DNA from 2 places in the Bradyrhizobium sp. USDA 4510 genome. Region 1 is predicted to be linked to the other one. Evidence: predicted binding sites of a transcription regulator. Region 1 holds the regulator's gene; the other holds the start of a gene.
The links. The regulator PhoB, encoded in region 1, activates phosphate uptake and scavenging genes when phosphate is short. The targets are predictions, from matches to a motif close to TGTCATNNANCTGTCAT.
Positions count from the first base shown of each region.

Region 2: the regulator PhoB is predicted to act here: its motif matches at 2,573-2,589, upstream of ugpB (sn-glycerol-3-phosphate ABC transporter substrate-binding protein UgpB).

Region 1 covers NZ_JBSSBT010000001.1:7,324,646-7,331,696, forward strand. Annotated here, with positions in the region: gene argF (ornithine carbamoyltransferase) at 1-540, opposite strand, end outside; gene ACVMDN_RS34140 (aspartate aminotransferase family protein) at 540-1,748, opposite strand; gene ACVMDN_RS34145 (GcrA family cell cycle regulator) at 2,236-2,748, shown strand; gene phoB (phosphate regulon transcriptional regulator PhoB) at 2,989-3,699, opposite strand; gene phoU (phosphate signaling complex protein PhoU) at 3,845-4,561, opposite strand; gene pstB (phosphate ABC transporter ATP-binding protein PstB) at 4,668-5,486, opposite strand; gene pstA (phosphate ABC transporter permease PstA) at 5,483-6,328, opposite strand; gene pstC (phosphate ABC transporter permease subunit PstC) at 6,333-7,051, opposite strand, start outside.
Region 2 covers NZ_JBSSBT010000001.1:8,183,237-8,190,287, reverse strand. Annotated here, with positions in the region: gene ACVMDN_RS38110 (MarR family winged helix-turn-helix transcriptional regulator) at 1-365, opposite strand, end outside; gene ACVMDN_RS38105 (organic hydroperoxide resistance protein) at 534-959, shown strand; gene ACVMDN_RS38100 (CaiB/BaiF CoA transferase family protein) at 1,149-2,354, shown strand; gene ugpB (sn-glycerol-3-phosphate ABC transporter substrate-binding protein UgpB) at 2,645-3,961, shown strand; gene ugpA (sn-glycerol-3-phosphate ABC transporter permease UgpA) at 4,119-5,000, shown strand; gene ugpE (sn-glycerol-3-phosphate ABC transporter permease UgpE) at 5,000-5,848, shown strand; gene ACVMDN_RS38080 (sn-glycerol-3-phosphate import ATP-binding protein UgpC) at 5,848-6,930, shown strand.

The DNA of each region.
Region 1 (7,051 bases):
CTGGAACTTGAACCGCTCGGCGGCATGCGCCCAGGAGGCCAGCACGTTGTTGTCGTCGCCGGTCCAGGCCACGGTCTTGCCCTCGATCGAGCCGCGGTTTTCCTCATAGGTCATGAGGTCGGCCATCACCTGGCAGGGATGCGAACGCCGGGTCAGGCCGTTGATGACGGGAACGGTGGCGTGAGCCGCGAGCTCGAGCAGCGCGTCATGGTTGAGGATGCGGATCATGATCGCATCGACATAGCGCGACAGCACGCGCGCGGTGTCGGCGATGGTCTCGCCGCGGCCGAGCTGCATCTCGGCGCCGGTCAGCATGATGGATTCACCGCCGAGCTGGCGCATGCCCACGTCGAACGACACCCTTGTGCGGGTCGACGGGCGCTCGAAGATCATCGCCAGCGTCTTGCCTTCGAGCGGCTTCCTGCCCTTCTCATGCGCCTTCAGCTTCGCCTTCATGGCGGCTCCGGCGGACAGCATGTTGCGCAGTTCGCCGAGCGGCAGCTCGTTGATATCGAGGAAGTGACGGACCGGCTTGCTCATTATCCAGCCGCCTTCTTCGGCTGCGCCACCGACAATGTCGCGCAGGCGCGCTCGAGCGCGGTGATCGACTGGTCGATCTCGGACTCGGTCACGATCAGCGGCGCCAGGAACCGCACCACATTGTCGCCTGCGCCGACGGTGAGCAGCTTCTCGCTGCGCAGCGCTGCGATCAGGTCGCCCGACGGCACCACGGCCTTGACGCCGATCAACAGCCCCTCGCCGCGTACCTCCGACAGCACGCCGGGATAGCGGTCGACGACGGAGGCGAGCTTCTGCTTGAGCAGCAGCGACATCTTCTGCACATGCTCGAAGAAGCCGGGTTTCAGCATGACGTCGAGCACGGCATTGGCGGCGGCGACCGCGAGCGGATTGCCGCCGAAGGTCGAGCCGTGCGAGCCGGGCGCCATGCCGGCCGCGGCCTGCGCGGTCGCCAGCACCGCGCCGATCGGGAAACCGCCCCCGAGCGCCTTGGCCAGCGACATCACGTCCGGCGTGACGCCGGTGCGCTTGTAGGCGAACAGCTCGCCGGTTCGGCCCATGCCGGTCTGCACCTCGTCGAAGGCGAGCAGCAGGCCGTGCTCGTCGCACAGCGCGCGCAGTGCCTTGAAGAACGCCTGTGGCGCCGAGCGCACGCCGCCCTCGCCCTGCACCGGCTCGATCAGGATGCCGGCGGTGTGCGGACCGATCGCCTTCTTCACCGCGTCGATGTCGCCATGCGGCACCTGGTCGAAGCCGTCCATCGGCGGGCCGAAGCCCTCGAGATATTTCGCCGAGCCGGTCGCCGCCAGCGTGCCCAGCGTGCGGCCGTGGAAGGCGCCCTCGAAGGTGATGATGCGGTAGCGCTCGCCATGGCCCTTGGAGAAGTGATAGTGGCGGACCAGCTTGATCACGCCCTCCATCGCTTCCGCGCCGGAATTGCAGAAGAACACGAAGTCGGCAAAGCTCTGCTCGCACAGCCGCGCGGCAAGCACCTCGCCGTCCGGGCTCTTGAACAGGTTCGACATGTGCCAGAGCTTGGTCGCCTGTTCCTGCAGCGCCTTGACGAGATGCGGATGCGCGTGCCCGAGCGCGTTGACCGCGACGCCCGAGGTGAAATCGAGATAGCGGTCGCCGTTGGTTGCGATCAGCCAGGCGCCCTCACCGCGCTCGAAACCGAGATCGACCCTGGCGAAGACGGGGAGCAGATGCGACGTGGCAGCGTTGGTCATGACGATCACTGACGGTTTTTAAGCCGACAATTGCCGCGCGCCTTGACGCCAGCGCAGCAACGGCCAGCTTCGGAAAACAAAACGGCCGCCTTTGCGGGCGGCACGTGGCGGGCATTCTATGCTGCGGTCGGTAAGTGTCAATCGCCACGAAGTGGCCTTCCTGCAATGCGAAACGAGCGCAATCCGGAGCATTCCGGTGCGGTGGAAAAGCCTCATCGCGATGCTTAACTGTGTGGGAACATGTGGACGCACGACCGCGGACTCTTGCGCCAGAGTCACGCCATATTGTAGCGTTTGGCCTGTCGGGTACGACATCTCGTGCGGCGGTACTGGACCCTCTAAGTAGCCTTTGTGTCTCGCGTAAACGTTCGGGCGCAACACCGTGCCCGGCGAGGGCTAAGGGATTCTGGCCGCAGGGATATTTGTCCAGATTGGCTCGCAGCGCCGCTCCAATGATTGGCCGGCGCTACGCGAAGGGAAGAATGCGATGACTGTATTGACCTGGTCCGACGATCGCGTCGAGCAGCTGAAGAAGCTCTGGGAGTCCGGCCTGTCGGCCAGCCAGATCGCGGCGGAACTTGGCAATGTGACGCGAAACGCCGTGATCGGCAAAGTGCATCGGCTCGGCCTCTCCGGCCGCGCCAAGGCACCCTCCACGGCCGCGCCGCGGCAGCGCAAGGCCCGCCCCGCCCAGCACATGATGCGGGTGGCGCGCCCGGTCTCGCGCGGCAACACCGCGCTGGCGCACGCCTTCGAGGCCGAGATGGAGCCCGATCCGATCTCCTACGACAATGTGGTGCCGATGAGCCAGCGGCTGTCGCTGCTCGAGCTCAACGAGGCCACCTGTCACTGGCCGGTCGGCGATCCCTCGAGCCCGGAATTCTTCTTCTGCGGCGGCAAAGCGCTCGGCGGCCTGCCCTATTGCGCGCATCACTCGCGCGTCGCCTACCAGCCCGCCGCCGATCGCCGCCGGCCGTCGGCGAAACCGCAGATCAAGTGAGCACTCGGGAAAACGACGGAAGACCTCAAAGACAAATCCCCGCGAAAGCGGGGATTTTTTTGTGTGACCCAGCCCGGCTATATCACCAGCGTCGTCCCGGCGCAGGCCGGGACCCATAACCACGAATGGGTGTTGTTAGAAAGCCGTCTGGCCGCGTGCCGATTGCGCTGGCCGCAGCGTATGGGTCCCGGGTTTCGCCGGGACGACGCCGTGTTGCGGTTTATGAATGCCGCATGGCCGTTACGGCTGCGGCTCGGCCTTGGCAAAGCGGTCGTCGAGCGCGTAGCCGGCGCCGCGCACAGTGCGGATCGGATCCTGCTCGCGGCCCGGATTGAGCAGCTTGCGCAGGCGGCCGATATGCACGTCGACGGTGCGCTCATCGATGTAGATGTCGCGGCCCCAGACGCTGTCGAGCAATTGCTCGCGGCTGAACACGCGGCCGGGATGCTCAAGGAAGAATTCGAGCAGGCGATACTCGGTCGGCCCGAGATCGATCGGACGGCCCGAGCGCGCCACGCGGCGCTTCTCGCGGTCGAGCTCGATGTCGCCGTAGGTCAGCACGGTCGCAAGCCGCTCCGGGCTGGCGCGGCGCAACAGGCCCTTCACCCGCGCCAGCAGCTCCGGCACCGAGAACGGCTTGACGATGTAATCGTCCGCGCCGGTGGCAAGCCCGCGCACGCGCTCGCTTTCCTCGCCGCGCGCGGTCAGCATGATGATCGGAAGCTGCTTGGTCTCGGGCCGCGCCCGCAGGCGGCGGCACAGTTCGATGCCGGACAGGCCCGGCAGCATCCAGTCCAGCACCACGAGGTCGGGAACGCGCTCCTTCAGCCTTGTATCCGCATCGTCGCCGCGCCCCACCGTCTCGACATCGTAGCCTTCCGCATCGAGATTGTAGCGCAACAGCGTCGTCAGCGCTTCCTCGTCTTCGACTACCAGAATGCGTGCGCTCATCGGTTTAAGTTCTTTCTCTGTGGTGATCCGTTGCCCAGACGCAAACCGAAACGCTTACTTCCTTGAGCATAGTCCCCGCGGAAACGATTTGTCGCGAGGATCATCCAGTTTCGCTCTTGCCGGTTCCGTGCTTGCCGATCATGCCTCAGTTGCCCGGCACCGTGGTGGCAAAAGTGGTCATGTCGCCCTTCGGGCGCTTGTCGGTGATCTGCTGGCCCTCGATCATGTAGAACACGGTCTCGGCGATATTGGTGGCGTGATCGCCGATCCGCTCGATGTTCTTGGCGCAGAACATCAGATGGATGCAGAACGAGATGTTGCGCGGATCTTCCATCATGTAGGTGAGCAGTTCGCGGAACAGCGAGGTGCAGATCGCATCGACCTCCTCGTCGCCCTTCCAGACGTTCATCGCCGCCGGCAGGTCGTGCGCGGCATAGGCGTCGAGCACCGACTTGACCTGCGACAGCACGAGGTCGGTCATGTGCTCGAGGCCGCGGATCAGCTTCAGCGGCTGGAAATCGCTCTCCAGCGCCGCGACGCGCTTGCCCATGTTCTTGGCGAGGTCGCCGATCCGCTCGAGGTCGGTGGCGACGCGCATCGCGCTGACGATCTCACGCAGATCGATCGCCATCGGCTGGCGGCGGGCGATCGTCAGCACCGCCCGCTCTTCGATGTTGCGCTGCAGATTGTCGATCTCGATGTCGGCGGCGACCACGCGCTTGCCGAGCGCGACGTCGCGACGGATCAGCGCGTCGACCGACTCGGTAATCATCCGTTCGACCAGGCCGCCCATCTCGGCGACCAGGCGAGTCAACTCCTGCAGGTCGCTGTCGAATGCCTTGGCGGTATGTTCAGAAGCCATCGCTTGTCTCCCTCAACCATGATCCCGGGGATCATGGTTTCGTGTCCTGAATTTTAGCATGACCTGATCGGAAAACCGGTTTCCACTTTTCCGGATCATGCGCCGGTCAACCGAACCGGCCGGTGATGTAGTCCTGGGTGCGCCGATCGCTCGGTGAGGTGAATATCTTGTTGGTGTCGTCGAACTCGATCAGCTCGCCGAGATACATGAAGGCGGTCTTATCGGAGACGCGCGCCGCCTGCTGCATGTTGTGGGTGACGATCGCGATCGTGTAGTCCTCGGAGAGCTCCTGGATCAGCTCCTCGACCTTGGCGGTCGAGATCGGGTCGAGCGCCGAGCACGGCTCGTCGAACAGGATCACCTCGGGACGCACCGCCACGGTGCGCGCGATGCACAGGCGCTGCTGCTGGCCGCCGGAGAGCGACAGGCCGGAGGCGTTCAGCTTGTCCTTGACCTCGTTCCACAGCGCGCCGCCGCGCAGCGCCTTCTCGACCCGGTCGTCCATCTCGGACTTCGAGATCTTCTCATAGAGGCGGATGCCGAAGGCGATGTTCTCGTAGATCGTCATCGGGAACGGCGTCGGCTTCTGGAACACCATGCCGACCCGCGCGCGCAGCAAGTTGAGGTCGAGCTTGGGGTCGAGAATGTTGGTCTGGTCCAGCATCAGCTGGCCGACCGCGCGCTGACCCGGATACAGGTCGTACATCCGGTTGAAAATGCGCAGCAGGGTCGACTTGCCGCAGCCGGACGGGCCGATGAACGCCGTGACGCGGTTGGTGCCGAGCGCCAGGTTGATGTTCTTCAGCGCGTGGTGCTCGCCGTAATAGAAGTTGAGGTTGCGCACCGTGACTTTCGGCGGCGCTTCCGGCAGCGGAACCTGGGGAATGTGGCCTGCGGCAGTCGTGGAGACGGAAAGCTCGGTCATTTTGCGGCCCTTTCGGCACCAAGGATACGCGCGCCGATATTCAACGCGAGCACGGTGAATGTGATGAGCAGCGCGCCGCTCCACGCCAGCTCTTTCCAGTAGGCGTAGGGGCTCTGCACGAAGTTGTTGATGGTCACTGGCAGGTTGGCCATCGTCTTGGTCAGATCCAGGCTGAAGAACTGGTTCGACAGCGCGGTGAACAGCAGCGGCGCGGTCTCGCCGGCGACGCGGGCGGTCGCCAGCAGCACACCGGTGATCAGACCCGATCGCGCGGCACGATAAGCGATCCGCTTGATCACCAGCGAACGCGGCAGGCCGAGCGCGGAGGCGGCCTCGCGCAGCGGATTGGGCACCAAGAGCAGCATGTCCTCGGTGGTGCGCAGCACGACCGGGATCACGATCACCGCGAGCGCAAGGCTGCCTGCGATCGCCGAGAAGCCGCGCATCGGCACCACCACCGCACCATAGATGAACAGGCCGATGATGATCGAGGGCGCGCTGAGCAGGATGTCGTTGATGAAGCGGATCACCGAGGTCAGCTTGTCGTGCTTGCCGTATTCGGCGAGGTAGGTGCCGGCGAACAGGCCAAGCGGCGCGCCGATGCCGACGCCGATCACGGTCATGATGACCGAGCCGACGATGGCGTTGAGCAAGCCGCCTTCGGTCGAGCCGGGCGGCGGCGTGTTCTGGGTGAACAGCTGCACGCTGAGGCCGGCAAGGCCGTTATAGAGCAGCGTGATCAGGATCAGCGCCAGCCAGGTAACGCCGAACAGCGCCGCGCCGACACAGAGTGCGCGGATGACGATGTCGCTGCGGCGGCGGGATTTGTAGATCGGGTTCATGGCGTTACTTCCCCGCCTTCTTTTCAAGCCGCATCAGCATCAGCCGCGCGCCGGCGAGCACGAAGAAGGTCAGCACGAACAACAGCAGGCCGAGCAGGATCAGGCCGGACTGGTGCAGGCCGTCGCTCTCGGCGAATTCGCTGGCGATCGCCGCCGAGATCGTGGTGCCCGGCGCGAAGATCGACGACGAGATCCGGAACGAGTTGCCGATGATGAAGGTCACCGCCATGGTCTCGCCGAGGGCGCGGCCGAGCGCCAGCATGATGCCGCCGATCACGCCGACGCGGGTGTAGGGGATCACGACGCTGCGGACGACTTCCCAGGTGGTGCAGCCCATGCCGTAGGCGGCCTCTTTCAGCACCGGCGGCACGGTCTTGAACACGTCGACCGAGATCGCGGTGATGAAGGGCAGCACCATGATCGCAAGGATCAGCGCGGCGTTGAACAGGCTGAGATAGGACGGCGGGCCTGCGAACACCGCGCCCAGCACCGGGACGCCCTCGAAGATCCGGATCATGAAGGGCTGGAACGTGTTGGCCAGGAACGGGCCGAGCACGAAGAAGCCCCACATGCCGTAGATGATCGAGGGGATGCCGGCGAGCAGCTCGATCGCGATGCCGATCGGGCGGCGCAGCATTTGCGGGCAGAGCTCGGTGAGGAACACGGCGATGCCGATGCCGACCGGAATGGCGATCAGCATCGCGATGACCGAGGTGATCAGGG
Region 2 (7,051 bases), 860 kb from region 1:
ATCGACTGCGGCACGGCCTTGGCCTTTTCGCGCAGCGCGTGGCCCTGCGGCGTCAGCGCGATCAGCACCACCCGCTCGTCCGCGGTGCTGCGGGTCCGTTTGATCAACTCCGCCGCCTCCAGCCGCTTCAAGAGCGGCGTCAGCGTGCCGGAATCCAGGAACAGGCGCTCGCCGAGGTCCTTCACCGCGACGTCGTCGCGCTCCCACAGCGCCAGCATCACGAGATACTGCGGATAGGTCAGCCCGAGCCGGTCGAGCAGCGGCTTGTAGACGCGGTTGAAGGCATGCGCGGTCGAATAGACCGCAAAGCAGATCTGATTGTCGAGCCGCAGCGCCTGATCCGCGGCCGTCGGTTTCCTGGCCATGATTCCCATCGAATCCATCTCGTTTCCGGGTCATTCTGGGCTCACGGGACCGCGGATTCAATTGCGAACAATTAAATGTGAGACCGCATATTTTATATTGTGCGCAATCTATTTGCGTGCAATACATACGTCATCGAATTCAAGCCCAACCCACCAAGGGAGACCACGATGTCTGTGAACGTGCTCTACAAGACCAGCGCCAAGGCAACCGGCGGCCGCGACGGCCATGCGGCGACGCTCGACGGCGCACTCGACGTCAAGCTCACGACCCCGAAGGAGCTCGGTGGCGGCGGCGGCGCCGGCAACAATCCGGAGCAGCTGTTCGCGGCCGGCTATGCCGCCTGCTTCATCGGCGCGATGAAGTTCGTGGCCTCGCAGGGCGGCCCCAAGGTTCCCGCCGACGCCTCGGTGACCTCGACGGTCGGCATCGGCCCGCGCTCGGAAGGCGGCTTCGGCCTCGCCGTCGAGCTCGCGGTGTCGCTGCCCGGCCTTGCGCGCAACGATGCCGAAGCGCTGGTCGAGAAGGCCCACCATGTGTGCCCCTATTCCAACGCGACCCGTGGCAATGTCGACGTCAAGCTGAGCGTCGTCTAATTCCACATCACGCAATGGTCCGCCGCAACACGTGGCGGACCATTGCTCTTTCAGCGGCTGGTTCGCTTGGCGAACGCATGCGCCGCCTGCTGCATGGGCCTGCGCCGACGGAAGCATTGCTGCCCCGGCTGAAGACCGTTAGCTCTGGGACCCTCGTTATCTGATCCCAACTGAGCGAAGGTTGCTTCCATGAATACCCCAGCGGCTACGGGCGCGATGACCGGCCTGCGCGTGATCGATCTGACGCGCGTGCTCGGCGGTCCGTATTGCACCCAGATTCTCGCCGACCACGGCGCCGACGTGATCAAGGTCGAGCCGCCCGCCGGCGACGAGGTGCGAGACTGGGGTCCTCCCTTCCACGAAGAAGACGCGGCCTATTTCGTCGGCATCAACCGCAACAAGCGCTCGATCGGCCTCGACCTCGCTTCCGAGGGCGGACGCGCGGTGCTGATGAAGATGCTCGAGACCGCCGACGTGCTGATCGAGAATTTCAAGCCCGGCACGCTCGACAAATGGGGCATCGGCAACGACGTGCTGCGCGCGAAATTTCCGCGCCTCGTGCATTGCCGGATCTCCGGCTTCGGCGCCGACGGCCCGCGCGGCGGCAATCCCGGCTATGACGCGATCATCCAGGCGATGACCGGCATGATCGCGGCGACCGGCTCGCCGGAGAGCGGCCCGATGCGGATCGGCGTGCCGCTGGTCGACATCACCACCGGGCTCTACGCCACGATCGGCATCCTGATGGCGCTGTCGGAGCGGCAGCGCTCGGGGCTCGGCCAGTTCATCGAGACGACGCTGTACGAGACCGGGCTCGCGATCATGCATCCGCACACCGCGAACTACTTCATGCACGGCAAGCCGCCGTCGCTCACCGGCAACGAGCATCCCAACCTCGTGCCGTACGCGATCTTCCCGACCAAGACCGACAACATCTTCATCGGCGTCGGCAATGACGGAACCTTCCGCAAGCTCGCCAAGGAGATCGGCAAGCCCGAGCTCGGCACCGACCCGCGCTTTGCCCGCAACAAGGACCGCATCGCCAACCGCGATGCGCTCCGCGTCGAGCTGGCCGCGGTGTTCAGCCAGCACGAGGCCGAGCCGCTGTGCAACCGGCTGCTCGCCGCCGGCCTGCCGGCTGGCCCGGTGCAGAAGATCGACCAGGCGCTGACCAACCCGCACACCATTCATCGCGGCGACGTCATCGAGAAGGATTGGTACAAGGGCGTCGCCTCGCCGATCCGCCTCGAACGCACCAAGCCGAACCTGCGCCGGACGCCGCCGAAGTTCAGCCAGCACGCCGCGGAAGTGCTCGGCGAGTTCGGCTACTCGAAGGACGAGATCAACGGCCTGGTTGAGAAGGGCGTGGTCTGCGGTCCCCAGCGCAAGCGCTAAAGGCGTTTTCGAGCCTGTCCCGCACGCGATGCGGGATGCGCACCGGTTCGCGTCAGGACAAAGCTGGAGCGTCGGCCCGTATCGAACCGGCCGACGCATCAACACTGCGGTGCAACGTCGCGTTTGGCGCTGCACCGCACGGAGCCGGCTGCGGTCTTCGCCTTTTTTACCGCTTCCCTTCGCTTCGGCTTCCCCCCTACCATGACTTTCGTTTATACGGTCATTTGAACGTCATCCGGCGCTGATAACGCGCGCAACGAAAGATGATGTTCCAATTGGGAGGGGTTTTGATGTTCTTTCGACGACTAGGCGCTGCCGCGGCAGCCGCTGCCGCGCTTGCATTCGCGTCGCCCGCGTTCGCGGTGACCGAGATCCAGTGGTGGCACGCGATGACCGGCGCCAACAACGACGTCATCGTCAAGCTGGCCAACGACTTCAACGCCTCGCAATCCGACTACAAGGTGATCCCGACCTACAAGGGCGGCTACGCCGACACCATGAACGCCGGCATCGCCGCGTTCCGCGCCGGCAACGCGCCGCATATCATGCAGGTGTTCGAGGTCGGCACCGCGACGATGATGGCCGCCACCGGCGCCGTCAAACCGGTCTACAAGCTGATGGCCGACGCCGGCGAGAAGTTCGATCCGGGCGTCTATCTGCCCGCGATCACCGGCTACTACTCGACCTCCAAGGGCGAGATGCTGTCGTTCCCCTTCAACTCGTCGTCGACGGTGATGTGGATCAATCTCGATGCGCTGAAGAAGGCCAACATCGCGGAGATTCCCAAGACCTGGCCGCAAGTGTTCGACGACGCCAAGAAGCTGAAGGCAGCCGGCTATAACACCTGCGGCTTCTCCGGCTCGTGGGTCACCTGGGTCAATCTCGAACAGCTCTCGGCCTGGCACAATGTGCCGCTCGCCAGCAAGGCCAACGGCCTCGACGGCTTCGACACCGTGCTCGAATTCAACGGCCCGCTGCAGGTCAAGCATCTCGAGAGCCTCGTCGAGCTGCAGAAGGACAAGACCTACGACTATGCCGGCCGCACCAACACCGGCGAAGGCCGCTTCACCTCGGGCGAATGCCCGATCTACCTGACCTCGTCGGCGTTCTTCGGCAACGTCAAGGCGCAGGCCAAGTTCAACTTCACCGCGGCGCCGATGCCGTATTATCCCGACGCCAAGGGCGCGCCGCAGAACTCGATCATCGGCGGCGCCTCGCTCTGGGTGATGGGCGGCAAGTCGGCAGAGGAATACAAGGGCGTGGCCAAGTTCCTGACCTTCCTCTCGGACACCGACCGCCAGGTCTGGATCCACAAGGCCTCGGGTTATCTGCCGATCACCAAGGCCGCCTACGCCAAGGCCAAGGAAGAAGGCTTCTACAAGGACCAGCCCTATCTCGAGACCCCGCTGCTCGAGCTCACCAACAAGGAGCCGACCGCGAATTCCCGCGGTCTGCGCCTCGGCAACATGGTGCAGCTGCGCGACATGTGGTCGGAGGAGATCGAGCAGGCGCTGGCCGGCAAGAAGACCGCCAAGCAGGCGCTGGACGCCGCCGTCGAGCGCGGCAACCAGATGCTGCGGCAGTTTGAAAAGACCGCCGTCCGCTGACATGATGCCTTCGGGCATGAACCGGACAAGCGCGAAGCGGTTTTCCACCATGCCCAGACGACAAGCTAAGGCGCGATGACGATCCAACCTCATCTCATCGCGCTTTAGGGCGATCAACCGGCGGGCCGCATCCGCGGCCTGCCCTTCTTCCGAGCCCATGCAAAAGCAAGCGATTTTCCAATCAAAGCTGTTGCCTTACGCGCTGGTTGCCCCGCAACTCGCGATCGTCCTGATCTTTTTCTACTGGCCGGCCCTGCAGGCGGTGATCCAGTCCTTCCTGCTGCAGGACGCCTTCGGTCTCTCCACCAGCTTCGTCTGGTTCGAGAACTATCTCGAGCTGTTCAAGGAGCCGGCCTATTTCGAGGCGATCGTCCGAACCTTCGTGTTCTCGTTCGCGATCGCGGTCTCATCGCTGTCCTTCGCGCTGCTGCTCGCGGTGATGGCTGACAGGCCGCTGCGCGGCTCGACGCTGTATCGCACGCTGCTGATCTGGCCCTATGCGGTGGCCCCGCCGGTGGTCGGCGTACTCTGGGTGTTCATGCTGCACCCCTCGCTCGGCGTGCTGTCGCGCTATCTGCGCGCCATGGGCATCGACTGGAATCCGCTGCTCGACGGCGACCAGGCGGCGGCCCTGATCATCCTCGCCGCGGCCTGGAAGCAGATCTCCTACAATTTCCTGTTCTTCCTCGCCGGGCTGCAGAGCATCCCGAAAAGCGTGATCGAGGCCGCCGCGATCGACGGCGCCCGGCCGATGCGGCGGTTCTGGACCGTGATCTTCCCGCTGCTGTCGCCGACCATCTTCTTCCTCTTGGTCATCAACATCGTCTACGCCTTCTTCGACACTTTCGGCATCATCGACACCATGACCCGCGGCGGTCCCGGCAAGGCGACCGAGACGCTGGTTTACAAGGTCTATACGGACGGCCTGCTCGGCGGCAATCTCGGCTCGTCGGCGGCGCAGTCGGTCATCCTGATGGTCATCGTCGTCATGCTGACGGCGATCCAGTTCCGCTTCGTCGAACGCAAGGTGACCTACTGATGGTCGAGGAGGAAGGCTTCCAGCGCTATCTGGCTCACGCCATCCTGTGGATCGGGATCGCGATCGTCGCCTTCCCGGTCTATCTCGCGCTGGTCGCCTCGACCCAGGACAATGCCGTGATCGCCAACGGCCAGATGTCGCTGCTGCCCGGCGGCCATTTCCTCCAGACCTACTACCAGACGCTGTTTGTCGGCACGAGCGGCTCGACCCGCGAGCCGGTGCTCCACATGATGCTGAACTCGCTGGTCATGGCGCTCTTGATCGCGGTCGGCAAAATCGCGATCTCGATCATCTCGGCCTACGCGATCGTGTATTTCCGGTTTCCGTTCCGGATGGCGATCTTCTGGATCATCTTCATCACGTTGATGCTGCCGGTCGAGGTACGCATCTATCCGACCTACAAGATCGTCGCCGATCTGCATCTGCTCGACAGCTATGCCGGCCTGTCGCTGCCGCTGATTGCGTCGGCCACCGCGACGCTGCTGTTCCGCCAGTTCTTCATGACCGTGCCGGATGAATTGCTGGAGGCTTCGCGGATCGACGGCGCAGGCCCGTTCCGCTTCTTCTGGGATACGCTGCTGCCGCTGTCGCGCACCAACATGGCCGCGCTGTTCGTGATCCTCTTCATCCTCGGCTGGAATCAGTACCTCTGGCCGCTGTTGATCACCACGCGCGACGACATGCAGACCATCCAGGTCGGCATCCGCAAGATGATCACGACGACGGACGCGCTGACCGAATGGCCGATCGTGATGGCGACCGCGTTGCTCGCGATGCTGCCGCCGGTGTTCGTCGTCGTCGTGATGCAGAAACTGTTCGTGCGCGGATTGGTGGAGACGGAAAAGTAATGGCTAACGTCACGCTGCGCAGCGTCCGCAAGACCTATCCCGGCGGCTTCGAGGCCATCAAGGGTGTCGATGTCGACGTCGGCGACGGCCAGTTCTGCGTGCTGGTCGGCCCATCCGGCTGCGGCAAGTCCACGCTGCTCCGCATGGTCGCGGGGCTCGAGACCATCACCGGCGGCGAGATCGACATCGGCGGCCGCGTCGTGAACCAGGTCGAGCCTGCTGATCGCGACATCGCGATGGTGTTCCAGAACTACGCGCTCTATCCGCATATGAGCGTCTACAACAACATGGCCTACGGCCTGCGCAACCGCGGCATGGCCGAGGCCGAGATCAAGACCCGCGTCGAGGAAGCCGCGCGCGTCCTCGAGCTCTCGCCGATGCTGGAGCGCAAGCCGCGCCAGCTTTCCGGCGGCCAGCGCCAGCGCGTCGCGATGGGCCGCGCCATCGTGCGCCAGCCAAAAGTGTTCCTGTTCGACGAGCCGCTGTCGAACCTCGACGCCAAGTTGCGCATCGCGATGCGGGTCGAGATCCGCAAGCTGCAGCGCCGGCTCAACACCACATCGATCTACGTCACCCACGACCAGCTCGAGGCGATGACGCTCGCCGACATCCTCGTCGTCATGAACGGCGGCCAGGTCGAGCAGATCGGTAATCCGCTGGACATCTACCAGAAGCCGGCGACCACCTTCGTCGCCTCCTTCATCGGCGCCCCGCCGATGAACCTGATGCCGCTGCGCGCGGACGAGCTGAAGTCCCAGATCACGGGCGCCGACGGCGCCGGCATTGTCGGGATCCGGCCGGAGGATTTCGTGATCTCGAGCGAGACCGCATCCGGCGGCGTCGCGCTTGGCCTTACGGTCGAGGCGATCGAGCATGTCGGCGCCGAGACCTTCGTCTACGGCAGCCGCCAGCGCGAGGAGCAGGGCGTTGCCGCCAATCCGGGCGAGCTGCCGCCCGGAGAGGTGATCGTCCGGGTTCCCGGCGTCTCGGGTCCCGCCATCGGCGAGCGGATCCGGGCCGTCGCCCCCCGCGACAAGCTGCATCTCTTTACCGCCGATGGCCGCAAGCGCGTCGGGGAGTAACCGATCGGGAAGAATTTACCCCCATGTTGCGGGCGTTTAGGCTGGTTTCGGGGCTGCTTGAACGCTATCCAGATCGCCCCCATATCCCTCACTGACCGGAGGCCAGACGGCCCGCCGGTTG